2 regions of the Billgrantia tianxiuensis genome follow, and region 1 is predicted to be linked to the other one. Evidence: predicted binding sites of a transcription regulator. Region 1 holds the regulator's gene; the other holds the start of a gene.
The links. The regulator sigma-54, encoded in region 1, starts transcription at its own class of promoters, with help from an activator protein. The targets are predictions, from matches to a motif close to TGGCACNNNNNTTGCTNT.
Positions count from the first base shown of each region.

Region 1 (15,327 bases):
CCACTCCGGATCGGTTCCGCCGTCCGACACGACCAGAATCTCCGAAGGACCGGCAATCATGTCGATACCCACCTGGCCGAAGACTGCCCGCTTGGCGGTCGCTACGTAGATGTTGCCTGGCCCTACGATCTTGTCGACGCGCGGCACGCTGGCGGTGCCGTAGGCCATGGCCGCTATCGCCTGGGCACCGCCGATAGTGAATACCCGGTCGACGCCGGCCAGGTGCGCCGCCGCTAGCACCAGCTCGTTGAGCACCCCGTCGGGAGTAGGCACCACCATGACGATCTCGCGCACGCCCGCTACGTGAGCGGGAATGGCGTTCATCAGTACCGAAGAGGGATATGCCGCCTTGCCGCCCGGCACGTAGATACCGGCCCGATCGAGCGGTGTGACCTGCTGGCCGAGCACGCTGCCATCGGCCTCGGTATAGGACCAGGAAGTTGGCTTCTGCCGCTCGTGATAGAGGCGAATGCGCTCGGCGGCCTGGGCCAGGGCGTCCCGCTGCTCCTCGGACAGGCCCCGAAACGCCTGCTCGAGACGCCCGGCGTCCAGCGTCAGCTCGCTCATGCTGGCTGCCGTCAAGCGATCGAAACGGTTGGAGAATTCGATCAGGGCCGCATCGCCCCGCGCCTTGACCGCCGAAATGATTTCCTCCACGCGTGCCTGGACATTGGCATCGGAAACGCCCTCCCAGGCCAGCAGCGCATCGAGCCGGGTCTCGAAATCGGCAGCCTCGGTCGACAGCCGGGCGATATCGACGGATTCGAATAAGGTGTCGCTCATGGTCGCATACGCCTCCACGTGAAAAATGTACCGTTGCCGCGAGCGGCGGCGAGTTACCGGGACTACGCCTCGGCATCCGCCCTGCGCCGCTCCACCGCCTGGGCGAGGCGCGCGACCAGCGGCTTGAGCTGCTCGTGCTTCATGGTCATGGCCGCCTTGTTGACCACCAGGCGCGTACTGATCGGCGCAATCAGCTCACGCGGCGACATGCCATTGGCGCGCAGGGTATTGCCGGTATCGACGATATCGACGATCTCGTCGGCCAGGTTCATCAGCGGCGCCAGCTCCATGGCCCCGTAGAGCTTGATCACTTCGGCCTGAATACCCTGTTCGGCGTAGTAGCGACGCGCCACGTTGACGAACTTGGTGGCCACGCGACGCCGCGCACGGGCCGGTTTTGCGCCGTCGATGCCTGCCGTCATCAGCTTGCACTTGGCGATCTCGAGATCCAGCGGCTCATAGAGCCCCTCGGCACCATGCTCGAGCAGCACGTCCTTGCCCGCCACGCCCAGATCGGCGGCGCCGAGCTGTACATAAGTCGGCACATCGGTAGCACGAATGACGACCAGCTTAACGGCGTCGAGGTTGGTGTCGAAAAGCAACTTGCGGCTCTTGCCCAGATCCTCGGCCGGAACGATGCCGGCATCCGCCAATAGCGGCAGGGTCTCGTCGAGGATGCGGCCCTTCGACAGGGCCAGAATCAATTGCTTGCTCATGCTCTCGCCTAATTCGGAAACTGCTGGCCCCGCATCGCCCGCTCAGCCGGGAATGCGGCGAATCCTGGCTCCCAGCAGCTGCAGTTTCTCTTCGATGCACTCGTAGCCGCGGTCGATGTGATAGATACGATCGACCAGGGTCTCGCCCTCGGCCATCATCGCCGCGATCACCAGCGACGCCGAGGCGCGCAGATCGGTGGCCATCACCGGAGCGCCGGAAAGACGCTCGACGCCGGTGATCATGGCGGTATTGCCCTCGAGCGCGATCTTCGCTCCCATGCGGTTCAGCTCCTGAACGTGCATGAAGCGATTCTCGAAGATGGTTTCGACCACCCGGGAGGTACCTTCGGCCACGGCGTTGAGCGCCACGAACTGGGCCTGCATGTCGGTCGGAAAACCGGGATAGGGGGCGGTACGGATATTGACCGGGCGCGGACGCCGGCCTTCCATGTCCAGCTCGATCCAGCCATCGCCAACGGCGATCCTGGCTCCGGCCTCCTCGAGCTTGGCCAGTACCGCCTCGAGAATGTCGGCACGGGTGTTGCGTACCCGGACCCGGCCGCGCGACAGAGCGGCGGCGACCAGAAAGGTTCCGGTTTCGATGCGGTCGGGCATGACGTCATGATAGGCGCCATGTAAACGCTCGACCCCTTCGATGACGATATTGTTGCTGCCGTGGCCGCGAATCTTCGCCCCCATCTTGATCAGACACTCGGCCAGATCCACCACTTCGGGTTCACGGGCCGCGTTCTCCAACACCGTGGTGCCTTCCGCCAGGGTTGCCGCCATCAGCAGATTCTCGGTACCGGTAACGGTCACGGTGTCGAAGAAGATGGTGGCGCCCTTGAGTCGGCCGTCGACACGCGCCCGAATATAGCCCCCCTCGACGCGAATCTCGGCGCCCATGGCCTCGAGCCCGCGAATGTGCAGGTCGACCGGGCGCGAGCCGATGGCGCAGCCACCGGGCAGGGAGACGTCAGCATGGCCGAAGTGCGCCAGCAGCGGTCCGAGAACCAGGATCGAGGCGCGCATCTTCTTGACCAGTTCATAGGGAGCGTGACAATCGCGCACCTGCGAGCCGTCGAGCTGGATGGACATCTTCTCGCCCATCACCGGCTCGACGCCCATGCGTCCCAGTAGCTCCAGCGTGGTGGTGATGTCCTGGAGATGCGGCAGATTGCCGATGGTCACTGGCTCGTCGGCCAGCAGGGTTGCGCACAGGATGGGCAGCGCCGCATTCTTGGCGCCACTGGCCCAGACCTCGCCGTCGACGGGTCCGTTGCCGGTAATGATCAACTTGTCCATGAGCGTTAGACCGTCAGGCACCCTGGCTGCGTGAAGACACGTTCTCCGGCGCGCTCGCCCACTGCGCCGGCGTATAGGTCTTGATGCTCACGGCATGCACGGCTCCGGAAGCGATTTCCTCGGTGAGCGCGCCATAGATCAACTGCTGACGCTTGACCGGCGACAGACCGTCGAAGACCTCACCCACGGCGATGACCTGAAAATTGCAGCCCTCACCCTGGATATGAAACTCGCAATCCTCGAGGCGTGCCTCTAGCAGCGCCTTGACATCACTGGGTTGCATGAAAAACGGAACTCCTGTGGCACGAATGGAGCGGCGCACGGCCCCATACGGGCCGCCGCCGAGAACAAGAATCCCCACATGGTAAAGAAAAGCATCGCGCTTGGCGATGCCGGAGCCGATCAGGCCTGACCGGCAAGCGGTAGCAGCTCGTCGAGCCCCGCTGCCCGCGTCAACCGAGCCAGCGGCTCGGATAGGCGCACGGCGCTGATCTTGACGCCCGCCTTACGCGCTTGGCGCGTCCACTCAAGCAGTACGCTGAGAGCGGCACTGCTCACCCGCTCGACGCCCTCCAGGTCGAGCACGAGGCGCGTACCGGCGGGCCGTTCGACCAGCCAGGCGGTTCCCGCCTCGACCAGCGGCGCGGCAATCTCGAAATCGACATCGCCGCTGACGGCCAACCCCTCCGGGCCGGCCTCCAGCAGAACGCCACCACGCTCGAGCAGGCGACTCACGCGTTGCCGCCCTCTTCCAGTTCCTCGGTAGCGATTTCCGGCGACCAGTTGGCGATCACCGCGTCATAGTCGCGGCCATGGTCGCGCATGGCCTGGTCGAACTGGTTGCGGAACGTCAGCCCCAGGTTGATACCGTTGACGATGACGTTGACCACCTTCCACTGCCCCTCGCTCTGGCGCAGCGTGTAGCTGACCGGATAGACCGTGCCGTCCATCGCCACAACCTCCATGGCTACGGATGCCTGATCCTCATGGCGCGGCGCACGCTGACTATCCAGCACGCGCAGCTCGCGATAGTCGAAGGTCACCAACCCCTTGGTGTAGGTATCGATCAGGGTCTGGCGGAACACGTTGACGAACCGGGAGCGCTGCTGGGGGAGGCGTTCTGGAAATAGCGCCCCATCACGCTGGCACCGATGTAACGAAAATCGGCGATGTCCTCGAGGCTGTCGTCGACCAGCGTCTTGAGTTCATCCAGATTGCTGGCGTAGTAGTCCTTGCGCCCTTCGATCTGCCCCATCAGCTCGTCGACGCTGTCGCGAATGACCTGCTCGGGGCTACGCTCGGGAGCGGCCAGCGCCGTCATGCTGGTCAGGGTCAGGCACAGGCCGAGCAACAGGCGGCGAAACACAACGAAGGGAAGAGTCATCTGGCTCATGGATCGACCTCAAAAAATAGGTGGCTCAGTCGCTGACCATATTGGACACAAACTGCTGGATCAGTTCCTCCAGCACCAGGGCGGATTGGGTGTCGCGGATGATATCGCCGTCACTCAGCATTTCGGGATCCCCACCCACGGTGAGGCCGACGTACTGCTCGCCGAGCAGGCCGGCCGTCAGGATGGCCGCCGTGGTGTCACGCGACAGCTGCCCCTCCAGTTCCGCGTCGAGCTCGAGTATCACACGCGCGTCATACCATTCACGATCGAGCTCGATGGCCGTCACCCGCCCCACCGTGACACCCGACATGGTGACTCGGGCACGCGGCTTGAGACTGCCGATGTTGGCGAAATTGGCCTCGAGCCGAAAGGTGTCGCTCGGCACGGAAAAAGTCAGCCCGCTGACCCGCAGCCCCAGGAAGAGCAACCCCAGGATCCCGGCCAGCATGAACAGGCCGACACCCAGCTCCATTGTCTTGCTGCGCTTCATGCTGCCACTCCGTTACGCGTTAAATAGTCACCAGGCATCAGGAAAATCCTCCGAACATCAGCGCGGTAAGAACGAAGTCGAGGCCCAGCACCGCCAATGAGGAATACACCACCGTACGCGTGGTGGCACGGGATATACCTTCCGACGTCGGCACCAGGTCGTAGCCCTGGAATACCGCTATCCAGGTCACCACTAGCGCGAATACCAGGCTCTTGACCATGCCGTTGCCGACGTCCTCGATGAAATCGACACTGGCCTGCATGTTGCCCCAGTAGGAGCCTTCGAACACCCCAGCCACTCGACGCCGACCAGGTAGCCGCCGTAGATCCCGATCACGCTGAAGCCGACAGTGAGCAGCGGCAGCGCCACGAACCCGGCCCACAGCCGCGGTGCCACCACCCGGCGCAGAGGGTCGACGCCGATCATCTCCATGCTGGTGAGCTGCTCGGTGGCCTTCATCAGGCCAATCTCGGCGGTCAGCGCCGAGCCGGCACGTCCTGCGAACAACAGCGCCGCCACCACCGGTGACAGCTCGCGCAACAGCGACAGCGACACCATCTGGCCCAGCGCCTGCTCGGCACCGAAGTCGACCAGAATGGTATAGCCCTGCAGTGCCAGCACCATGCCGATGAACAGCCCCGATACCAGCACGATGGCCAGCGACAGCACACCGACGAAATGCATCTGGCGCAACCACAGGTACCAACCCTCGCGGGACGGGATGCCGACACCGGACTGCGCGAGGAACAGGCCCGAGCGCCCCAGCGCTTCGAGCACATCGCAGCCGCGCCGCCCGAGACTCAGGATGCGCCCGATCATGGCCGCCCCTCCAGGTTGAGGATGTCGTGGAAGTAGTCGGGCGCGGATAATGGAAAGGCACGGGACCGTCCGGCTCGCCGTGCACGAACTGGCTGACGCGCGGATCATCGTCGATGTCGAGGCTGTCCGGCGTGCCGTGGGCCATGACCTGGCCGTCAGCGATGACATAGACATAATCGGCTATCGAGAGCGTCTCCTGAATATCGTGCGATACCACGACGGAGGTCAGCCCGAGCGCATCGTTGAGCTGCTTGATCAACTGCACCAGCACGCCCTTGGAGATCGGATCCTGGCCCACGAATGGCTCGTCGTAGAGCACCAGCTCAGGATCCAATGCGATTGCCCGAGCCAGAGCAACGCGGCGCGCCATGCCGCCCGATAGCTCGGCAGGCATCAGCTCTCGCGCCCCGCGCAACCCCACGGCCTGGAGTTTCATCAACACCAGGTCGCGAATCATCGTCGGCGGCAAGTCGGTATGCACCCGCAGCGGGAATGCCACGTTCTCGAATACGCTGAGATCGGAGAACAGAGCACCGCTCTGGAACAGCATGCCCATCCGTCGGCGCAGGGTAAACAGAGCCTTGCGCGACAGGGCATGAACGTCATGACCATCGATCAGGATCCGACCGGCATCGGGAACCAATTGGCCACCGATCAGCTTGAGCAGCGTCGTCTTGCCGGTGCCACTGGGCCCCATGACGGCCGTGATCCGGCCACGGGGAATCTGCAGCTCGACGCCGCTGAAGATGACCTTCTCGCCTCGCGAGAAATGCAGATTGCTCACCTCCACGAAGGGGGAATCGATCATGCCGCAAAGTCCAGGAAAAATTATCGAACATCGTATCCTAACTCTTCCGCCCGGCGCCAGCCCAACCCGTCCAATGGCTTGCACCCGAACCACTGAAGACGTCTAATGTGCCCCCTTCCATCGCCATGATCGCTGCCATGCTGCTACCTCTCATCACGGTCGCCTGCGGCCTCGCCGTTCTGACCTGGAGCGCCGATCGTTTCGTCAACGCCGCCGCCGCCACTGCCAGGCGCACCGGGCTGAGCGAATTGCTGGTCGGCATGACTATCGTGGCGCTCGGCACCTCGGCTCCCGAGATGGTGGTGGCCCTGTTCGCTGCGCTCGATGGCCTTCCCGACCTGGCTACCGGCAACGCCCTTGGCTCCAACATCGCCAATATTGGCCTGGTACTGGGGGCCACGGCCCTGGTTCGCCCCATCCCGGTACCCTTTTCCCTGGTACGTCGCGAATTACCGCTACTGCTCGGGGCCACCGGGGTCACCGGTTATGCGCTGGCCAACGGCATTCTGGGTCGCTTCGACGCCCTGATCCTGGTGCTGCTGATGATCTTCAGCGTGTGGTGGCTGGTGCGGGCCGACACTCCCGATACCCCCAACACCATACCGGGCGACGCAATACCGGACATGACGCTCAAGCACGCCCTGCTGTGGGTCGTCCTCACCCTCGTGCTGCTGTCGCTCAGCTCTCGCGCCCTGGTGTGGGGAGCCAGCGAACTGGCCCGAGGGTTGGGCATCAGCGAACTGGTGATCGGCCTCACCGTGGTTGCCGTGGGCACCAGCCTGCCGGAACTGGCCGCCTGTGTGGCCAGCGCCTTGAAACGCCAGCACGACCTGGCGATCGGCAACGTGATCGGTTCCAACCTCTTCAACCTGCTGGCCGTACTGCCGATACCTGCCGTGCTGGCGCCCGGCGCACCACATCCGGACGCCGCCGGACGGGACTACCGTGTCATGCTGCTGCTGACCCTGGCCATGGCCATCCTGTTGCTGTGGCAACGCCAAGGCCGTCTAGGCCGGGTCGCCGGCGCTGCCTTTCTTGCCACCTACGCCGCTTATCTCGTCTGGCTCGGACTCAGCGGCGGTGCCACCCTTGAGTGAAACCTCACATCAGGCAACAATCATCGTCATGACCGCAGACCAATCCTCCTCACCCGCCCCTTCCGCCCAGGATTCCTCGGCGTTGCGCGACAGCGCCCGTCGCACGCTGCAAGTCGAGGAACAGGCCATCGCCGCGCTCGCCGACCGGCTCGACAGCCACTTCGATCGCGCTTGCGAACTGATGCTCGCCTGCCAGGGGCGCGTCGTGGTGACCGGCATGGGCAAGTCGGGCCATATCGCCGGCAAGATCGCTGCCACCCTCGCCAGCACCGGCACCCCGGCTTTCTTCGTCCATCCCGGCGAAGCCAGCCACGGCGACTTGGGGATGATCACGCCAGGCGACGTGGTGCTGGCACTTTCTAACTCCGGCGAAACGGCTGAGGTAACGGCGCTCCTGCCGCTGCTCAAGCGCATCGGCACGCCACTGATCAGCATGACCGGGCGCCCCGACTCGACGCTAGCCCGCCACGCCGACGCCCATCTCGACGCCGGCGTGGCGCGCGAAGCCTGTCCGCTGGATCTGGCACCAACGGCCTCGACCACGGCCGCTCTGGCCTTGGGTGATGCTCTGGCGGTGGCACTGCTCGAGGCACGCGGCTTTACCGCCGAGGATTTCGCTCTCTCGCACCCCGGCGGCAGCCTGGGCAAGCGTCTGTTGCTGCGGGTCAGCGACCTGATGCATCAAGGCGAGCGACTGCCGCGGGTACCGCTGGGCAGCCCCCTGCGCGACGCCCTGCTCGAGATCACCCGACAAGGGCTCGGCTTTACCTGCGTTGTCGATGAGCAGAATCGACTGATCGGTGTCTATACCGACGGCGATCTGCGCCGCACGCTCGATCAGCACCAGGACCTCAGCAAGCTGACAGTGGACGACGTCATGACCCGCCCCGGCAAACGCATTGCCCCCGACGTGCTGGCCGCCGAGGCGGTGCGCATGATGGAGGACAACCTGATAACGGCGTTGGCCGTCGTCGACGAAGAGGGCCACCCCATCGGAGCCCTGCACATGCACGATCTGCTGCGAAGCGGCGTGATCTGACATCACCCTGACCAAGGAGAGCCCATGGCTCTGGCCACCTCTACTATCGATCCACGCCTTCTCGACCGCCTGCGCAGGATTCGTCTGCTGGCGCTGGACGTGGATGGCATCCTCACTGACGGCCGCCTCTACTTCCAATCCGACGGCGTCGAAATCAAGGCATTCCATACTCAGGACGGCCTGGGCATCAAGCTGCTGCGTCGCGCCGGCCTCCAGGTGGCTTTTCTCACCGGACGCGAGTCGCCCATGGTCAGCCATCGCGCCGCGGCCCTCGGTGTCGACCATGTCTTCCAGAGCTGTGAAGACAAGCTCGCCATCCTGCGCGAGCTATGCCAGCGCAAGGGAATCGAACTTGAGCAAGTCGCCTACTGTGGCGACGACCTGCCCGATCTGGCCCCCATCCAGCGCGCCGGCATCGGCATCACCGTTCCCGGCGCTCCGTCCTATATCCGCGCCCTGGCGGACCATGTCACCGAACGCAGCGGTGGACATGGCGCGGTGCGCGAGATTTGCGACATGCTGCTCGAGGCCCAGGGGCATCGCGACGCCCTGATCGACACCTACCTCCACGGCAAGCGCTGAGGCCACCTGGATATGCTGCGCCGGTTGCCGCGCCCCTCATTTCGTGTCTGGCTTTTCCTGCTGCTGGTCGCCCTGGGCGGCTTAATCGCCTGGCTGGACCCTTGGCAAGCGCCGGCGCCGGGCCCGGTGCCCACGGACGAAGCCGGCGAGCCTGACTACTACCTGGAGCAGGCGCAACTGACCCGCTTCGATGCCAGCGGCAGGGCTCATCAACGCCTGGAGAGCCCTAGATTGGTACACACGCCTCATGACGACGTCACCCGCGCCGTCACGCCGCTGGCCCACCTGATCGACCGCGAGGGCCGACTGTGGATCGCCAACGCCACCGAAGGACGGCTCGGCCCCAGCGGCAACCCGCTGACGCTCACTGGCGAGGCTCGACTCCTTGCCCCCGAGGAGCGCTGGCAGCTCGACACCGATATCCTGCACTTCGACTCCAACGTAGGACACGCCTGGAGCGATACGCCCGCCCTGCTGCAGCAACCGCCGCAGCGCATGCGCGGCGAGCGCTTCGATGCCTGGATCCATGACAACCGGGCGCGTTTGACCGACAATGTGCGCGGCCACCACCCCCGGAAGGGGCCCAGCCGGGGCAGGCCGCCGAAGCCGTCAACCTAGAGGATTTCACGCCATGAAGCGATGCAAGCTCCCAACCGCCCGAACGCTGCTCACCCTGGCGCTGGTTGGCATGGCGTGGGTAGCCGGCTCGGCCATGGCGCAGCAGCGCGATGCCGACCAGCCCATCGAAGTGGAGGCCGACCGGCTCGACCTGGACGACCGTGCCGGCACGGCGGTCTACACCGGCGATGTCGATATTCGCCAGGGCAGCATGCGCCTGACCGGCGACCGGGTGGAGTTCCAACGCAATGCTGCCGGCGAACTCTCGCGTGCCACGGCACGCGGCGAACGCGCCTACATCGAACAGCAGCCCGATCCCGAGCAGCCCGTGGTACGCGGCTGGGGGCGCACCATTATCTATCATGTGGCCGAACGACGGGTGGAACTGATCGACCGCGCCGAACTGCACCAGGGCGGCGATACCTTCGACGGCGGCTATCTCGAGTACTTCCTCGATCGCCGCGTCGTCCAGGCCCGTGCCGAAAGCGAAGGCGTCGAGGGGCGCCAGCGTATCCGCATGACCCTGCAGCCGGAGCGCTGAGATGCCAATGAAGACCCTGCATGCCCGGCACCTGGCCAAGAGCTACAAACGCCGCCGCGTGGTACACGACATCAGCCTCTCCATCGAGCAGGGCTGCGTGGTCGGCCTGCTCGGCCCCAACGGGGCCGGCAAGACGACTTCGTTCTACATGATCGTCGGGCTAGTGAAAGCGGATGCTGGCGAAGTCCACATCGATGACCAGGACCTCTCGCACAGCGCGATGCACGAGCGTGCCCAGGCTGGTATCGGCTACCTGCCGCAGGAAGCTTCGATTTTCCGCAAGCTGTCGGTGGCCGACAACATCATGGCCATCCTCGAGACGCGCAAGGACCTCGACCGCCACGGGCGGCACGAGCGGCTCGAACGCCTGCTGGAGGACTTCCACGTCACCCACATTCGCGACAACCTGGGCATGAGCCTGTCCGGCGGCGAACGCCGACGTGTCGAGATCGCCCGCGCCCTGGCCACCGAACCGGCGTTCATTCTGCTCGATGAACCCTTTGCCGGGGTCGACCCGATCTCGGTGGGCGAGATCAAGGGCATCATCCGTCAGCTCAAGGCACGCAACATCGGTGTCCTGATCACCGACCACAACGTTCGCGAAACGCTCGATATCTGCGATTCGGCCTATATCGTCGGCGACGGCCAGATCATCGCCGAAGGGGACGCTGCGGCCATTCTCGCCAACAAGCGGGTACGAGAAGTCTACCTGGGAGAGGATTTCCGGCTCTAAACCCCAACCACCCCGGCAACACTATGATTTAAATTAAAAGTTACTCAAAAGGCATGAATATTGCCGATGGCATGCTTATTGCAGTTATTTCGCTTGCAAGTCATCGCACGCCGGTCTAGGGTAGAGTTTTCCGGCAAATGAGCCCCGTATTCTCATGGCCATGAAAGCATCTTTGCAACTGCGTGTCGGCACCCAGCTGACCATGACTCCCCAGCTGCAGCAGGCCATCGCCCTGCTGCAGCTTTCGACTCTCGACCTGCGCCAGGAGATCCAACAGGCGCTGGAATCCAACCCCATGCTGGAGCTCGACGACGGCTTTGGTGAACAGGCCGTCAGCGAAGCCCAAAGCGAAGACTGGGCCAGCGAAATACCCAACGAGCTGTCGACCGACAGCGACTGGACCGATACCTACCCCGATCATGGCAGCGGCTCGGGTGTCACTGGCGAAGGCCCCGACTTCGAGCGTCAGGCCTCGGAGCAGACCCTGGCCGGACACCTGGTCTGGCAACTGGCGATGACCGACCTGAGCGAGCGCCAGCACATTATCGCCGAGAGCTTGATCGATGCCGTCGATGGTGCCGGTTACCTGGCCCAGACACTGGAGGAGATCCGCGACGGACTGCGCCAGCAGGGCCTCGACGGCCTGACCGTACGGGAAGTCGAGCAGGTATTGCTGCGACTGCAGCAGTTCGAGCCTACCGGGGTATTCTCCCGCGACTTGCGCGAGTGCCTGATGCTGCAGCTAGCCACCCTGCCCGACGACACGCCCCTGCTACCCCAGACCCGCCGCCTGGTGCGCCAGTTTCTCGAAGCCCTGGCCGCCGACGATCGCCGCCTGCTCAAGCGCCGATTGGGGTTGGACGACGAAGCCTTGGACGAGGTCATCGCCCTGGTCCGTTCGCTGAACCCCCGCCCGGGCAGCGCCTATGCCGAGGTCGGCAGCAGCTACGTCACGCCGGATCTGGTTGCCTATCATGACGAGTCCGGCTGGCGTGTCGAGCTGAACGCCGACGCCCTGCCCCGGTTGCGCATCCAACCCGACTACGTTGCCCTGGTGCGCCGCGCCGACAAGAGTCAGGACAATCAGTTTCTCAAGGATCACCTGCAGGAGGCGCGCTGGCTGATGAAGAGCCTGGCGAGCCGCAATGACACCCTGCTACGGGTGGGCCGCGAAATCATGGCGCGCCAGATCGAGTTCCTCGAGCAGGGCGAGGAAGCCATGAAGCCCCTGGTGCTGGCCGATATCGCTCAGGCCGTCGAGATGCATGAGTCGACCATCTCTCGCGTGACCACACAAAAGTTCATCCACACGCCACGCGGTGTGTTCGAACTCAAGTACTTCTTCTCCAGCCATGTCGGCGGCAACGGCGATGGCGACGCCCACTCCAGCACGGCGATTCGCGCCCGCATTCGCAAGCTGATCGCCGATGAGCCGCCACGCAAGCCGCTCTCCGACAGCCGCCTGGTGGAATTGCTCGCAGACGACGGGATTCAGGTGGCACGCCGCACCGTTGCCAAGTATCGTGAGGCCTTGGGGATTCCCTCCTCGAGCGAGCGCAAGCGTTTTCGCTGAGGCCTCCACGTAACGTTGACGCCAGACAATCTCGGCGGCTCGAGGGGGTTTGCAGGGCAGTAAAAAGGGTTACAATCGAGCTACCACCCGAAGGACGAAGGAGCTTGTCATGCAAGTCAACATCACCGGCCATCATGTAGAGCTGACCGATTCACTGCGTGACTACGTGAGCGAGAAGCTGAACCGCGTCCAACGCCACTATGACAACATTACCAACGTGCAGGTCACGCTCTCGATCGAGAAGGAACGCCAACAAGCCGCCTGTACGATACATGCCGCCGGCGCCGACCTGCATGCCGAAGCTTCCGATCCCGACATGTACGCCGCTATCGATGCCTTGACCGACAAGCTCGACCGTCAACTGGTCAAACACAAGGAAAAAGCCCAGGCGCGCGCCCAGGGCGCCGGCATTCGCTGAGTTGCCATGACACTGGAAACCATCCTGCCCCCGGAACGCGCGCTGTTCGACGTTCCGGGAGGCAGCAAGAAGAGGGTGCTGGAGTTCTTCAGCACCTTCATTGCGCAGAACACTCCGAGCCTCGACAGCCAGGAAGTCTTCAGCCGGCTGGTCGGCCGCGAGAGGCTGGGTAGCACTGGCATCGGCAATGGCGTCGCCATTCCCCATGCCCGTAGCCCACACTGCCATAGCCCCGTGGCGGCTTTTCTCAAACTGGCGGAGCCCATCGATTTTGACGCCATCGACGGCGAACCGGTCGATCTCGTCTTCGTACTGCTGGTACCCGAGGAGGCCGACGACACCCACCTGTCGCTGCTGAGCCAGGTGGCCAGCGTGATGAACGATGCCGACACACGTGCACGGCTGCGCAAATGCGAGAGCCAGCGCGAACTCCACGAGCGTCTCATCGAAGCGATACGACGACAGTCCTCGGCCTGAATTTTTCGTTACGCCGTTCGGCCAGCCCCTGATCAGGAGAACCCTCATGCAGCTTGTGATCATCAGCGGCCGTTCCGGCTCTGGCAAATCGATCGCACTGCAAGCGCTCGAGGACATTGGCTACTATGCCATCGACAACCTGCCGGCGATGCTGCTCGGGTCGCTGGTCGATGAGCTACGTAACTCCCCTACGATCCAGACTTCCATCGCCGTCAGCATCGATGCACGCAACCTGCCTCATGCCCTGGAACGTTTCCCGCGGCTGCTGGAAGAGCTGCGCGCCAAGCAGGTCGACTGCCAGATCGTCTACCTGACGACCGATGCCAAGATCCTGCACGAGCGCTACTCCGCCACCCGGCGTCGCCACCCCCTGACCCGTGGCCGCGACATGACCCTGGGTGAAGCCATCGAGTCGGAAGACGCCACGTTGAGCGACATTCGCAACCTGGCAGACCTGATCATCGACACTTCGCGGCTGTCGGTGCACGACCTTCGCGGCCGTATCACCGAGCAGGTGGCCAGCCATCGCGCCGACCAGTTGACCCTGACCGTGGAATCGTTCGGCTTCAAGGGCGGCGTGCCGCTCGATGCCGACATCGTCTTCGATGCGCGCTGCCTGCCCAATCCTTATTGGGACCCCCGCCTGCGCTCAGCCACCGGCAGGGAGCCCAGCATCGTGGAATTCCTGGAGCAGTACCCGCTGGTTCAGCAAATGCTCGACGATATCATCGCCTGGGTCGAACGCTGGCTACCGGCGTATCGCGATTCTCACCGCAGCTACCTTACCGTCGCCATCGGTTGCACCGGTGGCCAGCACCGCTCTGTCTATCTCGCCGAACGTCTCGCGCACCACTTGGCACAGCAGCAGCCGGACGTGCGCCTGCGTCATCGCGAACTCGGTATCCATACGCCGGTCACCGCCACACAGGAGCCGACCGCCGAGACGCCTGACCACAAGGAATCGTAGCGTGCCCTGCCGCAAGCTGATCCTGACCAACAAACGCGGCCTGCACGCTCGCGCTGCCACCAAGCTGGTGCAGTGCTGCCAGCCCTTCAATGCACGTATCATCGTCAGCCGGGGCCCCCAGCAGGCCGATGCCAACAACATCATGGCGTTGCTGATGCTGGGCGCACCCTGCGGCACCGAACTCGAGGTCAGCGCCGCAGGAGAGGATGCCGAAGCGGCCCTGGAGGCCATCGAGGCTCTGTTCGAGGCCCGCTTCGAAGAGGATAACTAGGGGAATGGCTGCGCTCGGCCATGCGGTGTTGAAGCCCTCTTCGCAGTGCCGTCGGGCTTCGCCTGGCCTGGCCATCGCTCGCTCATTCCCGATAACTTAATGGGGAAAGCGTAAAGCGCCCATTCAGCTCATGAGCCGGCCACGGTCATCTCGTCGATCAGCCAACTGCCGGTATGGATACTGCCGCGGGTATCGATGTCGCTGCCCACGCCGACCAGCCCCTTGAACATCGCTTCGAGATTGCCGGCAATGGTGAACTCCTCCACTGGATGCTGGATTTCGCCGTTCTCAACCCAGAAGCCGGCCGCACCGCGGGAGTAGTCGCCGGTGACACCGTTCACCCCCTGCCCCATTAGCTCGGTGACCAGCACGCCTCGACCCATCCGCGAGAGCAGTGCCTCGCGCGACTCGAGCGGGGCCGTGATGCGCAGGTTGCGCGCCCCGCCTGCGTTGCCGGTGGTCTGCATGCCAAGACGCCGCGCGCTGTAGGCCGAGAGCATGTAGCTGGCAAGGCGCCCTGCTTCGATGAAAACGTTGTCGCGAGTCTGCACGCCATCGTTGTCGAACGGCGAGCTGGCCATGGCGCCGCGCTCCATGGGCCGTTCGCCCAAGCTGAACCAGTCGGGAAACAGTGGTTCACCCAACCGGTCGCACAGGAACGACGCTTGGCGATAGAGCGCACCACCGGCTATGGCAC
Region 1 is NZ_CP035042.1:3,197,517-3,212,843, forward strand. Features, by position in the region: gene hisD (histidinol dehydrogenase) at 1-783, opposite strand, end outside; gene hisG (ATP phosphoribosyltransferase) at 846-1,499, opposite strand; gene murA (UDP-N-acetylglucosamine 1-carboxyvinyltransferase) at 1,542-2,804, opposite strand; gene EKK97_RS14970 (BolA family protein) at 2,818-3,087, opposite strand; gene EKK97_RS14975 (STAS domain-containing protein) at 3,207-3,539, opposite strand; partial or broken gene EKK97_RS14980 (MlaC/ttg2D family ABC transporter substrate-binding protein) at 3,536-4,197, opposite strand; gene mlaD (outer membrane lipid asymmetry maintenance protein MlaD) at 4,223-4,687, opposite strand; partial or broken gene mlaE (lipid asymmetry maintenance ABC transporter permease subunit MlaE) at 4,725-5,506, opposite strand; partial or broken gene EKK97_RS14995 (ABC transporter ATP-binding protein) at 5,544-6,314, opposite strand; gene EKK97_RS15000 (calcium/sodium antiporter) at 6,452-7,411, shown strand; gene EKK97_RS15005 (KpsF/GutQ family sugar-phosphate isomerase) at 7,440-8,450, shown strand; gene EKK97_RS15010 (KdsC family phosphatase) at 8,475-9,032, shown strand; gene lptC (LPS export ABC transporter periplasmic protein LptC) at 9,045-9,650, shown strand; gene lptA (lipopolysaccharide transport periplasmic protein LptA) at 9,664-10,191, shown strand; gene lptB (LPS export ABC transporter ATP-binding protein) at 10,199-10,924, shown strand; gene EKK97_RS15030 (RNA polymerase factor sigma-54) at 11,079-12,497, shown strand; gene hpf (ribosome hibernation-promoting factor, HPF/YfiA family) at 12,607-12,915, shown strand; gene ptsN (PTS IIA-like nitrogen regulatory protein PtsN) at 12,922-13,392, shown strand; gene rapZ (RNase adapter RapZ) at 13,439-14,359, shown strand; gene EKK97_RS15050 (HPr family phosphocarrier protein) at 14,361-14,630, shown strand; gene pmbA (metalloprotease PmbA) at 14,759-15,327, opposite strand, start outside.

Region 2 (15,327 bases), 2.3 Mb from region 1:
GGGTCGCACAGGGTATCGGAGATGGAGAGTTCATCGATACCGGTGATACAGACGATGTCGCCGGCGGTGGCGAGTTCGGTCTGCACGCGCTCGAGGCCCATGTGGGTCATCACCTGGCCGACCTTGCCCTTGCGGGTCTTGCCGTCGGTACCGATCACCACGATCTGCTGGTTGGGCTTGACCGAGCCGCGCTTGATGCGGCCAAGGCCGATGACGCCCACGTAGCTGGAGTAGTCCAGCGCCGAGATCTGCATCTGGAACGGGCCGTCGAGTTCCACCGCCGGCGGTTCGACGATGTCGACGATGGCCTGGAACATGGGCGACATGTCCTCGGCCAGCGATTCCGGATCCATGCCGGCGATGCCGTTGAGCGCCGAGCAGTAGACGATCGGGAAGTCGAGCTGCTCGTCGGTGGCGCCGAGGTTGTCGAACAGATCGAAGATCTGGTCGATGACCCAGTCGGGGCGCGCACCGGGGCGGTCGATCTTGTTGACCACCACGATCGGCTTGAGGCCCTGGGCGAAGGCCTTCTGGGTGACGAAGCGGGTTTGCGGCATGGGGCCGTCGACGGCGTCGACCAGCAGCAGCACCGAGTCGACCATCGACATCACGCGCTCTACCTCGCCGCCGAAGTCGGCGTGTCCGGGAGTGTCGACGATGTTGATGTGAAAGTCGCGGCCATTGCCGTCCTGCCAGCGAATCGCAGTGTTCTTGGCCAGGATGGTGATGCCGCGCTCCTTTTCCTGGTCATTGGAATCCATGATCCGCTCCTGCCCCTCGGCCTTGCGATCCAGGGTGCCGGACTGCTGCAGCAGCTTGTCGACCAGGGTGGTCTTGCCGTGGTCGACGTGAGCGATGATGGCAATATTGCGCAAACTCTCGATGCGAGAGGGGGTTACAGCTGTGTTCATAGGGTGTGACTCATCAACAGGGGCGCACCTATGTACACATCGGAAGGACGTACCCTAGGCGCGGGGTAGGGAGTGGAGGCGCATTGTACAGGTAAGCGGGGGAGGGGAATAGCACAACCTCGCAATATGGAGACCATCAGCCCGGGACGTGGCGCTTCCCCATCCGCCTGGGGCGGTCCGAGCCATGTCATCGTTCCGTCATGGCGGGCATGATTGGGAGAGCGCGGTGGGAAGAAATTCAGTAAGGGAACTTTGTCGCTACTTTTCTACACTTATTTACACACTCTGTAACGCAGCTGCGTTGCGAGCGGCCCTCCCATTCTCGGTGGAGCCCTGAGCCATGCCTCTTTCCAGTGTCATTCTCGATGCTCGCAGTGCCGGCGCGAAACTGCCACGCAACTTGATCGCTTTCGAAAAGGCAGCCAAGCGGTGGCAGGGGAGCTATGAACTGTTGCTGGTGGACGATACCGGAGACCGCCGCTTACCGGCCCTGGCGCAACGCTACCGGGCTGTCCTGCTCTCGTGCGGCTCCACGCCTCTGGGAGGTCGGCTCAATGCCGCCGTAAGTGCCAGCCGAGGAGAGCTATTGCTGTTCCCCGGGTTGGGAGACCGCCGTGCCGTGAACTGGCTCAGCCATCGGTTGGTCGAGGTCGAGCCGAGCGGCCAGTGGGATGCGGCCGTGCTGCCGGTGCGCCGCCATGGTTGGCTGCGGCGCTGGTGGCTGCTGCAGCGTCCATCACCATTGGACACCTTCTGGGTGGTGCGAGCCTGGTTCGAGCGCATCGGCGGTTTCGACCCGCAGTTGGGCAGCGACGCGCTGCCCGATCTGCTCGAACGCTTGCGGGCCTGTCAGGCGCGGGTATCGATCGAGACTGCATGAGAAAAGCGCAGTCGGTGCGCGATTATGGTGCATTAGCGATTTGTTTGCGCCACCATGGTGCACAAATCCGATCCCAGCGGCGCCTAAATGGAGAGGGCGGGCAGGCTTGGTGCAGGCTGATACAGCGCGGTGCAATTTATTTTTCTTCCGAAACAGATGGTTAACATATTTCCGTTTAGGCGTGGTGCATGATTGGCACAGCTCCTGCATTGCCATGGGCAGCTCGCCATGCTTGTGCATGGCGAACGTGGGCAGCTGGCCCACAGCGTGCTACAACGGGTGCTGCAACGAAACAGCACCAGTGGACTTCAGCCAATCGAATCGAGCCACAGCTCAAACGGAGGACACAAATGTCAGCCAAGACTCTCGCCCTGATCGAAGAACACGATGTGAAGTGGGTAGACCTGCGCTTCACCGACACGCGGGGCAAGGAACAGCACGTCACCATTCCGGCCCGTGACGTGAACGAGGAGTTCTTCGAGAACGGCCAGATGTTCGATGGCTCCTCCATTTCCGGCTGGAAGGGCATCAACGAATCCGACATGATCCTGCGTCCGGAAGACGGTACCGCCTTCCTCGACCCGTTCACCGAGGATGCCACCCTGGTGCTGCGCTGCGACATCATCGAGCCGGCCACCATGCAGGGCTATGAGCGCGATCCGCGTTCCATCGCCAAGCGCGCCGAGGCCTACCTGCAGTCCACCGGCCTGGGCGACACCGCTTTCTTCGGCCCGGAGCCCGAGTTCTTCATCTTCGATGAGGTTCACTGGAAGGCCGACATCGAAGGCGCCATGTACAAGATCACCTCCGAAGAGGGTGCCTGGTCCACCGACCGTCAGGTCGAAGGCGGCAACCTGGGCCACCGTCCGCGCGTCAAGGGTGGCTACTTCCCGGTGCCTCCGGTCGACAGCTTCCATGACATTCGCGGCGCCATGTGCAACACCCTGGAAGCCATCGGCCAGAGCGTCGAGGTGCATCACCACGAGGTGTCCAACGCCGGCCAGAACGAGATCGGCGTGAAGTTCAACACCCTGGTGAAGAAGGCCGACGAAGTCCAGGAACTGAAGTACGTGATCCACAACGTGGCTCACGCCTACGGCAAGACCGCCACCTTCATGCCCAAGCCGCTGGTCGGCGACAACGGCAGCGGCATGCACGTGCACCAGTCGTTCTGGAAGGATGGTCAAAACCAGTTTGCCGGCGACCAGTACGCTGGTCTGTCCGAAATGGCGCTGTACTACATCGGCGGTATCATCAAGCACGCCCGTGCCCTGAACGCCTTCACCAACGCTTCCACTAACTCCTACAAGCGCCTGGTGCCGGGCTTCGAAGCGCCGGTCATGCTCGCCTACAGCGCGCGCAACCGCTCTGCATCGATCCGTATTCCGTACACCGCGAGCCCCAAGGGCAAGCGTATCGAGGCCCGCTTCCCGGACCCGACCGCCAACCCCTACCTGGCTTTCGCCGCCATGCTGATGGCCGGTATCGACGGCATCAAGAATAAGATCCACCCCGGCGACGCCATGGACAAGAACCTCTATGACCTGCCGCCGGAAGAAGGCAAGAAGGTGCCGACCGTGGCGCATAGCCTCGATCAGGCCCTGGAAGCCCTGGATAAGGATCGTGCCTTCCTCACCGAAGGCGGCGTGTTCACCGACGACATGATCGATGCCTACATCGAGCTGAAGATGGAAGACGTCGAGCGTATTCGCATGACCACGCACCCGATCGAGTTCGACATGTACTACAGCTGCTAAGCAACTGCGTCCGGCAGTTAGACAGCCGGTCTGCCATCAGGGGCTCCGCATCGCGGAGCCCTTTTTCGTTTCGGCGGTCTCGCTCTACAGATGGCGTGCCGAGTTACGTTGCCCCACGCTGGTTACCCCGATCCTCCTTGGTTTGCCATTCCTGTGCTCCGATGCACCAAGCCGGATGCACCAAGACAGACAAACCATGCCTCCTGTTCTGGCAGTTTTGCCATCGATGCACCATTATGGTGCATATGGAGTCGCGCTTTTCGCTCTGAAACGGCGCCATGCCGCGCCAATAGGGGTTGGCGCACTTCTTGCTAGGAATGTTAAGCCTTGGGTGCTGCCGGGCATCGTGTCGGCAATCGAGCGCTTCCTGCCGATGCGCCATGACGATGCAAGCGCCGCGCTATGCACTCCTGCATTCACCGAGGGAAGGTCGTAAATGTATCGACGCCTGATGGAACACCTCACCACGGCAGTGCTGCTGCTGGATGACGAGCTGCGGTTGAGCTGGATGAACCCGGCGGCCGAGGCTCTGCTGGCGGTCAGCCTGGGCCGGGTGCAGGGGCTCAGCCTGGCAGCGCTGTTGACCGAGGACGACGGCATGGGAGACGTGCTGGCCAAGGCGCGCGACGACCAGCATCCCTTTACCCAGCGCGAGGTCAGGCTGGCACTGCTCGGCGGTACGGCGGTCACCGTGGATTACACGGTCACGCCGCTGTCGATGTCCGAACTGCTGGTGGAAATGGAGCCGCGCGACCGTCTGCTGCGCATCTCCCGCGAGGAAGCCCTGCTCAACCGTCAGGAAGCGATCAAGGTGCTGTCTCGCGGCCTGGCCCACGAGGTCAAGAACCCGCTGGGCGGGATTCGTGGCGCTGCCCAACTGCTCGAACGCGACCTCGACGACCCTACCCTGAAGGAATTCACCCGCATCATCGTCGAGGAGGTCGACCGGCTGCGCGACCTGGTCGACAGCATGCTGGGGCCGAACAAGCTGCTGCGCCACGAGCCGCTCAACGTTCACAAGGTCCTGGAGCGGGTGCGCGCACTGCTGATGGCGGAAACGCCGAGCGTGACGATCGAGCGTGACTATGATCCCAGCCTGCCGGACTTCCCCGGCGACGAGGCCCAGATGATCCAGGCGGTGCTCAACGTAGCGCGCAACGCCGTGGAAGCAATGACCGAGGCCGGCACCGAAGCACCGAGCCTGCTGCTGCGCACCCGGGCGCGGCGTCAGTTCACCCTGGGCGCCGAGCGCCACCGCCTGGTCTGCGAGGTGGCATTGATCGACAACGGCCCCGGCATCCCCGAGAGCCTGCAGGAGACCCTGTTCTATCCCATGGTCTCGGGGCGTGCCGACGGCAGCGGGCTGGGGTTGTCCATCGCCCAGGGCATCCTGCATCAGCATCAGGGACTGATCGAATGCGAGTCCCGGCCCGGACACACCGAATTTCGTCTGCTTATTCCTTTGGAGAGGCGCCATGACTGATGTCGCACGTGTCGCGGTGGTCGACGACGACCGCGCCATTCGCTGGGTGCTGGAGCGCGCCCTGGCCCAGCCCGACCTCGAGGTCGAGTGTATCGACCGGGCCGACGTGGCGCTCAGCCGCCTGCTGGATGACCCTCCCGATGTGCTGGTGACCGACATCCGCATGCCCGGTATCGACGGCCTGGACCTGATGTCACGGATACGCGAGGTCCATCCCGAGCTGCCGGTGATCGTGATGACTGCCCACTCCGACCTGGACAGTGCCGTGGCGTCCTACCAGGGCGGCGCCTTCGAATACCTGCCCAAACCCTTCGACGTCGACGAGGCGCTGGCCCTGGTGCGCCGCGCCGTGGCCCACGCCCGCGAGCGCAAGCGGCCGGTCAGCGTGCCGGAAGGGCTCAGCGCCGAGATCATCGGCGAGGCGCCGGCCATGCAGGAGGTGTTTCGCGCCATCGGCCGGCTGTCGCACTCGCACATCACGGTGCTGATCAATGGCGAGTCGGGAACCGGTAAGGAGCGCGTGGCCCGCGCCCTGCACCAGCACAGCCCGCGTTCCGGCCAGCCGTTCATTGCCCTCAACATGGCGGCGATACCCCGCGACCTGATCGAGTCCGAGCTGTTCGGCCACGAGAAGGGCGCCTTCACCGGCGCCACCGCCAGCCGCCAGGGACGCTTCGAGCAGGCCAACGGTGGCACCCTGTTCCTCGACGAGATCGGCGACATGCCCGCCGAGACCCAGACCCGGCTGCTGCGGGTGCTGGCCGACGGCGAGTTCTACCGCGTGGGTGGCCACACGCCGGTGAAGGTGGACGTGCGCATCATTGCCGCCACTCACCAGAACCTGGAGCGGCTGGTGGAGGACGGCCGCTTCCGCGAGGACCTGTTCCACCGTCTCAACGTGATCCGCGTTCACCTGCCCAAGCTGGCAGAGCGGCGCGAGGACATTCCGCGGCTGGCGCGGCACTTCCTGGCCGAGGCGGCCAAGGAACTCGCCACCGACGTCAAGGTGCTGACCAAGGACGCCGAGGCGCACCTCACCCGCCTGCCCTGGCCGGGCAACGTGCGCCAGCTGGAGAATACCTGCCGCTGGCTGACGGTGATGGCCTCGGGACGCGAGATCCTGGTCGAGGACCTGCCGCCGGAATTGCGCCACGGCGAGAGCGGCGAAGCGCCCAGCGGCGATTGGCGCGCCGCCTTCCGCGATTGGGCCGATCGCGCCCTGGCCGCCGGACACACCCACCTGCTGGAGGAGGCCGTGCCCGACTTCGAACGCATCCTGATCGAGACCGCGCTCAAGCACACCGGCGGGCGCAAGGGCGAGGCCGCCGAACTGCTCGGCTGGGGGCGCAATACGCTGACGCGCAAGCTCAAGACACTGCTGCCCTCGCTGGCGGAGGATTGATCCGAGCTGCCGGTGCGCAGCATGACGTCGCGATGACACTGGCATGACCCTGCGATGACGAATGGCGCTAAGGCATTGTTGCGTCGTCGCAGCAGCCCGCAAGGTCCGCCGGTGGCGTGATTTTCGGCCGTGCCGATGTCACGCAATCGTTATTGTCTAGACAACTGCGTTTCATCTCCCGCCGTGACACTGATGCCATCCGCATAGAGGAGGGCATCATGTCGATCACCCGCATCGCTGTCGAACGACTCAGCAAGAGCTTCGGCCAGATCCACGTACTGAGTGAGGTCGGCTTCGAGATTGAAGCCGGCGAAATGGTGGCCCTCATCGGGCCGTCCGGCTCGGGCAAGTCCACGTTGCTACGCCATCTGGTGGGGCTCACCTCCGCCAATCGCCACAGCGGCAGTCGTGTTCACCTCATGGACCGCGAGGTCCAGCGTGACGGCCGGCTGCTGCGGGGCTCGCGTGCCCAGCGCTGCCGCTGCGGCTATATCTTCCAGCAGTTCAATCTCGTCGGCCGCCTCAGCGTGCTGACCAATGTACTGATCGGCCGGCTGGGCTCGATGCCGCGCTGGCGGGCATTGCTTGGACGCTTCAGCGAGGAGGAGCGCATCCGGGCGCGCCAGGCACTGGCCCGCGTTGGCCTTGCTGAGCTGGCCGAACAGCGCGCCAATACCCTCTCCGGCGGACAGATGCAGCGCGTGGCGATCGCCCGTGTGTTGATGCAGGACGCCGAGGTGATCTTCGCCGATGAACCCATCGCCTCCCTCGACCCGCGCAGTGCACGCGAGGTCATGGACATCCTCCAGCGCATCAACCTCGAGGATGGCCGTACCGTGCTCGTCTCGCTGCATCAGGTCGACTATGCCCGCCGCTACTGCTCGCGGGCCATCGCCCTGAAGAGGGGGCATCTCTACTACGACGGCCCGACCGAAGGCCTTACCGAAGCACGGCTCCAGGCGCTCTACGAGAACGCCGGTTTCGACGAGCCGCGCCAGCCTCCCGCTCCCATTGCTGCCAACGTCGCCCTGGGCGCCGCCAGTTGATCATCGCCAACCGCCACCAAGAGGTTTTCGCCATGAGCACGAAACATCGCCGTCTCGCCCTGCCGCTGATCGCCGGCCTTGGCCTGCTGGGCAGCCAGCTCGCCGTCGCCGAGGAGCAAATCGACACCTTGCGCTTCGGCATCATCTCCACCGAGGCCAGCCAGAACCAGGAGCCGCTGTGGCGGCCGTTCCTCGACGACATGGCCGAGACCCTCGGCGTCGAGGTGGAGCCGTTCTTCGCCAACGATTACGCCGCGGTGATCCAGGCCATGCGCTTCGACAAGATCGACCTCGCCTGGTACGGCAACAAGTCGGCCATGGAGGCGGTGGATCGTGCCGGCGGTGAGATCTTCGCCCAAACCGTGCCAGAGAACGGCGAGCCTGGCTACTGGAGCCTGCTGATCGTGCACCAGGACAGCCCCTACGAGAACGTCGAGGACATTCTCGCCAACGCCTCGCAGCTTACCTTCGGCAACGGCGACCCCAACTCCACCTCGGGCTTCCTGGTGCCGGGCTACTACGTCTTTGCCCAGAACGGCGTCGAGGCCACCGACATCTTCAAGCGCACTCTCAACTCCAACCACGAGACCAATGCGCTGTCGGTGGCCAACCGTCAGGTCGACGTGGCCACCTTCAATACCGAGAGCATGGATCGCCTGGAGCTGGCGCACCCCGACAAGGCGGCACAGCTCAAGGTGATCTGGCAGTCGCCGCTGATTCCCTCCGATCCGCTGGTATGGCGCGAGAACCTGCCTGAGTCGATGAAGACCCGACTGCGCGACTTCATCCTCAGCTACGGCGAGACCGAGGAGCAGCGCGAGAAGATCGAGCCTCTGCAGTGGGCGCGCTTCGATGCCTCCGACAACGACCAACTGCTGCCCATTCGTCAGTTGGAACTGTTCAAGCAGCGCGCCCAGCTCGCCGCCGACGATTCGCTCAATGAAGCCGACAAGCAGCATCAACTGGCCGAACTGGACGCCCGGCTGGATGACCTGGACGAGCGCCTCAAGGCGCGCGAAGCCGCCAGGGCCGAGCAGGGCGAAGCGGGCCTGACCACCGCCATGGCCCAGTGACCGAACTTCGCCCCGAAACGGCAACCGAGTCCGAGGGGCTGAAACGGCCCCTCTCCGGAGAACACTCCATGACCGTAACGAATCCGACGCTCGCCGATGCCTCGGCCAAGCGCAGTTGGATCAGCCTGCTCGGCTGGGCCATCGCCCTGGGTGTGCTGGCCTGGGCCTGGCAAGGCACCGAGATGAATCCCGGCGCGCTGGTCAGCAACGCCGGCAACATGGCCGAACTCGCCGCCGATTTCTATCCGCCGGCATTCGGCAACCTTGGGCGTTACATCGACCAGATGCTGGTGACCATTCAGATCGCCATCTGGGGCACGCTACTGGCGATCGTGCTGGCCATCCCGTGCAGCCTGCTGTCGTCCGAGAACCTGGTGCCCTGGTGGGTTTACCAGCCCATGCGCCGCCTGATGGATGCCTGTCGCGCCATCAACGAACTGGTTTTCGCCATGCTGTTCGTGGTCGCCGTGGGGCTCGGCCCCTTCGCCGGCACCCTGGCGCTGTTCGTCCACACTACCGGTGTGCTTGCCAAGCTCTTTTCCGAGGCCGTCGAAGCCAGCGAGGCCGGCCCCATGGAGGGTATCCGCGTCACCGGTGCCGGGCGCATCGAGGAGATCGTCTTTGGCCTGATTCCCCAGGTGCTGCCGCTGTGGATCTCGGTGAGCCTCTACCGCTTCGAGTCGAATATCCGTTCGGCCACTGTGCTGGGAATGGTCGGTGGGGGCGGGATCGGCGTGGCGCTATGGGAAACCATGCGCGGTTTCCAGTACGCCGAGACCGCCACGATCATGCTGGTGATCATCGTTGCGGTCACCGTGCTCGACATGGCCTCGCAGGCGGTACGCAAGCGCTTCATCTAAGAGAGAGCAAACCGGCCGTGCCAGCGGCCTCTTCTCTTCGAAAATTCGTTTTTGCCGGAGCAAACATGTCTAGACAACTGGCCAAGGAGCCGCTCGACGAAGCCCCGCGCTATCGCAAGCTGGCCGATACGTTGGCTCGCGAGATTCGCAGCGACTATGCCCCCGGAGAGCTGCTGCCCGCCGAAGTGGCCTTGGCTCGGCGCTTTGGCGTCAATCGTCATACAGTGCGGCGTGCGCTCGACGAGCTGGTGGCGGCGGGGATGGTGACCCGCCATCAGGGACGCGGCACCCAGATCGTCGATCGCCGCCTCGACTACGCCGTCAATGCCGCCAGCAAAGTGACCCACAACCTGGCCGCGCTGGGGATTGCCACCCAGACCGAATGCTTGGCGCAGGGACTGCAGGTGCCTCCCGAGGCCATTGCCCAGCGCTTCGGCTATGGCCCAGGTGAAGCCCTGTTGTGCGTCGACACCCTGCGCAGCGTCGACGGTGCGCCGCTGATGCTGCTGCGCCATTGGTTCGACCCCGAGCGGGTACCGGGCTGGGAGCGTCGTTACCGCGGCGGCTCCACCCGCGCCTTGCTCGACCAGCACTACGGCCTGCAGCTCTTCCGCCGTCGCGTGCGTATCGAAGGCATCAGCGCCACCCGCGACGACTCGCGCCGCTTGCAATGCCCTCTCAATGCACCACTGCTGCAGCTCGCGAGTGACAACGTCGACCATGACGGCACGCTGGTCGAGGTCTCGATCAGTCGCGCCCGGGCAGACCGGCTCGCCTACCACATCGACTTCGCCCCGACCGACGAGGTGCCCTCATGACTTCCCTGCAAGACCGGCGCATGTCGCAGGCGCGACGCCAGCGGGTGCTGGCGCTGTCGCCACGGCAGCAGATCGAGACCCGCTGGACCACGCTCGGCATTCGTATCGCCCATCGCTGCGTACGCGGCCCCGAGACCGGCATGGCCATGCTGCGAGGTCGTATGGGCGGTACCGGCCGTGCCTTCAACCTTGGCGAAATGACGCTGACCCGGGCGAGTGTGGTGCTCGACGAGGCATCGCCTGTTGCCGGCGCCCTCGGCCACGGTTGGGTGCGCGGGCGCGACCGTCGCCATGCCGAACTCATCGCACTGATCGACGCCTGTGCCCAGCATGAGGCTTGGGCCCGGCACATCGACAGTGAACTGATTGCGCCGCTGGAAGATGCGCTCGAGGCGCGTCGTGGCGAGGCGGCACGCGACACGGCGGCCACCCGAGTCGATTTCTTCACCCTGGTGAGAGGGGAGTGAACATGCCCTGGCCGACCCTGAACGACCCTGTCCACGACAGCCAGCGGCTGTTCCGCCAAGTGCTGGCGGCAATGAGCGAGCCCGGCACCCTGCACACCCTGGCGGCTCCGGCGCCACCGCAAGCAACCATCGGTTCTGCGCTGTGGGGCACGCTGCTGACGCTGTGCGATCTCGATGTCCGTGTATGGCTCGCCCCCGCACTGGATACGCCGGCACTGCGCGAGGCGCTGCCCTTCCATACCGGCTGCCGCCTGACCGACGAGCCGGTGTCGGCGGATTTCGCGCTGGTGACGCCGGCAGCGCTGTGCGAGGCGCCGGATTTCGCGCTGGGTAGCGACGAGTACCCCGATCGCAGTACCACGCTGCTGGTCGCCCTCGAGCTCCTCGATAGCGGCGACACCGGAAGCGGCACCTGGCAGCTGAGCGGGCCGGGCATACCGGCCCAACGCACGCTTCGTGTGGAAGAGCGCGCTCGGCCCCTGATGCTGCGGCTCGCCGCCAATCGCCAGTCCTTCCCTTGTGGGCTCGACGCCATTCTCACCTGTGGCGAGCGGCTCGCCGCGTTGCCACGTACCACCCGCATCGAGGAGATCGCCTGATGTACGTAGCCGTGAAAGGAGGCGAGCGCGCCATCGCCAACGCCCACCGCCTGCTGGCTGACCGGCGCCGCGGCAAGCGCGAGCGGGCCGAACTCGAGGTCGGGCAGATCCAGGACCAGCTGCGCCTGGCCGTCGACCGTGTCATGGCCGAGGCTTCGCTCTACGATCCCGAGCTCGCCGCGCTTGCCATCAAGCAGGCCAGCGGCGACATGATCGAGGCGGTCTTCCTGCTGCGCGCCTACCGCACCACGCTGCCGCGCCTGGCCGTGAGCGAGCCGCTGGACACCGGCAGCATGCGCATCGAGCGGCGCATCAGTGCCACCTACAAGGACATTCCCGGCGGCCAGGTGCTCGGGCCGACCTACGACTACACCCACCGCCTGCTCGATTTCCTGCTGCTCGCCGAGGGCGATACGCCGGCACCCGAGCGTAGCGAGCAGCCCCTGGAGCCTTGCCCCCAGATCCTCGAACTGCTCGATGCCGAAGGGCTGATCGAGCGCGAGCGCGACGACGGTGCCGAGCCCGGCGACATCACCCGCGAGCCGCCCGACTATCCGGTCGACCGCGCCACGCGGCTGCAGATGCTGGCGCGTGGCGACGAGGGCTACCTGCTGGCACTGGGCTACTCCACCCAGCGTGGCTATGGGCGCAACCACCCCTTTGCCGGTGAGATCCGCCTGGGCCAGGTGGAGGTAGAGATTTTCGTCGAGGAGTGGGGCGAGGCGGTGTGCGTCGGCGAGATCGCGTTGAGCGAGTGCCAGATGATCAACCAGTTCGGCGGCTCCCGGGAGGCCGCACCGCAGTTCACCCGGGGCTACGGGTTGGCCTTCGGTCATAGCGAGCGCAAGACCCTGGCCATGGCGCTGGTCGATCGCGCGCTGCGCGCCGAGGAGCTCGGCGAGGAGGTCCAGGGCCCTGCCCAGCAGGCCGAGTTCGTATTGGCCCACGCCGACAGCGTCGAGGCCTCGGGCTTCGTCTCGCATCTCAAGCTGCCGCACTACGTCGATTTCCAGTCGGAGCTGGAACTGCTGCGCCGCCTGCGACGGGAATACGAGGCGAAGTCCCCTGACCGCGCCGAGGCCACCGAAGACGGACCGTCCCAAGGCGAACCTCAGGCAAGCACAGCAGACGCCGCGACTCTCGGGAGCACTGTATGAACGGCTACAACTTCGCCTACCTCGACGAGCAGACCAAGCGCATGATCCGCCGCGCCCTGCTGAAGGCGGTGGCCATTCCCGGCTACCAGGTGCCCTTCGGCGGCCGCGAGATGCCCATGCCGTATGGCTGGGGTACCGGTGGCATGCAGCTTACCGCCAGCATTCTCGGCGCCGACGACGTGCTCAAGGTGATCGACCAGGGTGCCGACGACACCACCAATGCGGTCAGTATTCGCGCCTTCTTCAAGCGGGTGGCCGGCGTCGAGACGACAACCGCGACGCGGGCGGCGAGCGTGATCCAGACCCGCCACCGTATTCCCGAGACGCCGCTCGAGCCGGGCCAGATCCTGGTGTTCCAGGTGCCCATACCCGAACCGCTGCGCTTCATCGAGCCCAGCGAGCGGGAGACCCGGCTGATGCACGCCCTGGAGGAGTATGGGGTGATGCACGTGAAGCTCTACGAGGACATCGCCCGGCATGGGCATATCGCCACCACCTACGCCTATCCGGTCAAGGTCGATGGCCGCTACGTCATGGATCCTTCGCCGATCCCCAAGTTCGACAATCCCAAGCTCGACATGAGCCCCGCGCTGCTGCTGTTCGGCGCCGGCCGGGAGAAGCGGCTCTACGCCATACCGCCGCATACCCGGGTCGAGAGTCTCGACTTCGAGGATCACCCCTTCGAGATCCAGCGCTGGGACGAGCGCTGCGCACTGTGCGACAGCGCCGAGAGCTTCCTCGACGAAGTGATCACCGACGATGCCGGCGGACGCATGTTCGTCTGCTCCGATACCGACTACTGCGAACGCCGCCGCGAGGAGAGCGCATGAGCCGTCCCGATCTTCCTGGTTCCCAATGTCCTGAAGCAGAGCCTGGTTCAGCGCTCCGTCGCCCCGACCTGGCTCGCCCCGTCCTGCTTGACGTACAGGAGGTCACGCGGCTCTACGGACCCGGCAAGGGCTGCGAGGCGGTCGACTTTCGTCTACATGTGGGCGAGGTGCTCGGCATCGTCGGCGAGTCCGGCTCCGGCAAGTCGACCCTGCTGCGCGTGCTTGCCGGCCTGGAAGCGCCGGATGCCGGCCGGGTGGTCTATCACCGCCCGGGAGACAGCCTCGAGACCGACCTCTACGCCATTGGGGAGGCGCGCCGCCGCGCGCTGCTGCGTCTGGAGTGGGGCCTGGTTCACCAGAACCCGCGCGACGGCCTGCGCATGGGTGTCTCGGCCGGGGCCAACGTCGGCGAGCGCCTGATGGCGCTGGGCCAGCGCCACTATGGCCGGCTGCGTGCCGCCGGGCAGGACTGGATGACCCAGGTGGAACTCGATCCCGCGCGCATCGACGACGCCCCGCGCACCTTCTCCGGCGGCATGCAGCAGCGCCTGCAGATCGCCCGCACCCTGGTCACCCGGCCGCGGCTGGTGTTCATGGACGAGCCCACCGGCGGGCTCGACGTCTCGGTGCAGGCGCGCCTGCTCGACATGCTGCGCACCCTGGTGCGCCAGCTAGGGCTCTCGATGGTGCTGGTGACCCACGACCTCGCCGTGGCCCGCCTGCTGGCCCACCGCCTGTTGGTGATGCGCCGTGGTCGGGTGGTGGAGGCGGGACTCACCGACCAGATACTCGACGACCCGCAGCACGCCTACACCCAGTTGCTGGTGTCGTCGGTGCTGACACCCTGACCGAGGAGACGACAATGACCCCGATTCTCACCGTCGAAGGCCTGGGCAAGGGCTTCGTGCTGCACGGCCAGGGCGGGCTCGCGCTCACGGTCATGCGCGATCTCGCGCTCGATCTCCGGCGCGGCGAGTGCCTGGTGCTGGCTGGGCCCAGCGGCATCGGCAAGAGCACGCTGCTGAAGATCCTCTACGGCAACTATCTGGCTGGGGAGGGACGTATTCGGCTGCACTTCAGTGACGGCCCGATGGAGCTCGGCAAGTTGCCGGCCCATGCCTGGCACGCCCTGCGCCGCGACGTGATCGGCTACGTCAGCCAGTTCCTGCGCGTGGTGCCGCGGGTCTCGACCTGCGAAGTGGTGATGGAGCCACTGCTGGCACGCGGAGCCGATGCCGTCGAGAGCAGGTATCGCGCCGAGACGCTGCTGGCCCGGCTCAACCTCCCCGAGCGGCTGTGGTCGCTGCCGCCCGGGACTTTCTCCGGAGGCGAGCAGCAGCGCGTCAACATTGCCCGCGGCTTTATCGGCGAGCATCCCTTGCTGCTGCTCGACGAACCCACGGCCTCACTGGATGCCGCCAACCGCGCGGTGGTGATCGAGCTGATTCGCGAGGCCAAGGCTCGCGGTGCCGCCATGCTCGGCATCTTTCACGACGAGGACGTACGCGAGCGCGTGGCCGATCGCCTGCTGCCGCTCGAGAACTACATGGACGACCCGAGCCGTGCGCGGATCGATGCCAGCCAGCTTCTCCAGGAGAACGACCATGCGTGAACAGATCCTCAGCAACGCTCGGCTGGTACTCGACGACGAGGTCGTGACGGGCAGTCTGGTGATACGCGACGGACGCATCGCCGGGCTCGATATCGCCCCGAGCCGGCATCCGGCGGCGATCGACTGCGACGGCGACTATCTGCTGCCGGGGCTGGTCGAGCTGCATACCGACAACATGGAGAAGTATTTTCAGCCGCGCCCCAAGGTGGCCTGGCCGGCGCGCCAGGCGGCGCTGGCCCACGACGCCCAGATGGCGGCGAGCGGCATCACCACGGTATTCGATGCCGTGGCCATCGGCGACGTCAACAAGCAGAGCATGCGCCACCAGGCGCTCGCCGAGATGTGCCGGGCGATCGACGATATCGTCGACGGTGGGCTGGCGCGGGTCGATCACCGTCTGCACTTGCGCTGTGAGGTCAGCCAGGCCGAAAC
Region 2 is NZ_CP035042.1:481,939-497,265, forward strand. Features, by position in the region: gene typA (translational GTPase TypA) at 1-911, opposite strand, end outside; gene EKK97_RS02165 (glycosyltransferase family protein) at 1,252-1,791, shown strand; gene glnA (glutamate--ammonia ligase) at 2,142-3,548, shown strand; gene glnL (nitrogen regulation protein NR(II)) at 3,985-5,031, shown strand; gene glnG (nitrogen regulation protein NR(I)) at 5,024-6,433, shown strand; gene phnC (phosphonate ABC transporter ATP-binding protein) at 6,652-7,479, shown strand; gene phnD (phosphonate ABC transporter substrate-binding protein) at 7,512-8,552, shown strand; gene phnE (phosphonate ABC transporter, permease protein PhnE) at 8,621-9,412, shown strand; gene phnF (phosphonate metabolism transcriptional regulator PhnF) at 9,478-10,230, shown strand; gene phnG (phosphonate C-P lyase system protein PhnG) at 10,227-10,697, shown strand; gene phnH (phosphonate C-P lyase system protein PhnH) at 10,700-11,296, shown strand; gene EKK97_RS02215 (carbon-phosphorus lyase complex subunit) at 11,296-12,453, shown strand; gene EKK97_RS02220 (alpha-D-ribose 1-methylphosphonate 5-phosphate C-P-lyase PhnJ) at 12,450-13,283, shown strand; gene phnK (phosphonate C-P lyase system protein PhnK) at 13,280-14,131, shown strand; gene phnL (phosphonate C-P lyase system protein PhnL) at 14,146-14,895, shown strand; gene EKK97_RS02235 (alpha-D-ribose 1-methylphosphonate 5-triphosphate diphosphatase) at 14,888-15,327, shown strand, end outside.
Region 2: the regulator sigma-54 is predicted to act here: its motif matches at 3,846-3,863, upstream of glnL (nitrogen regulation protein NR(II)).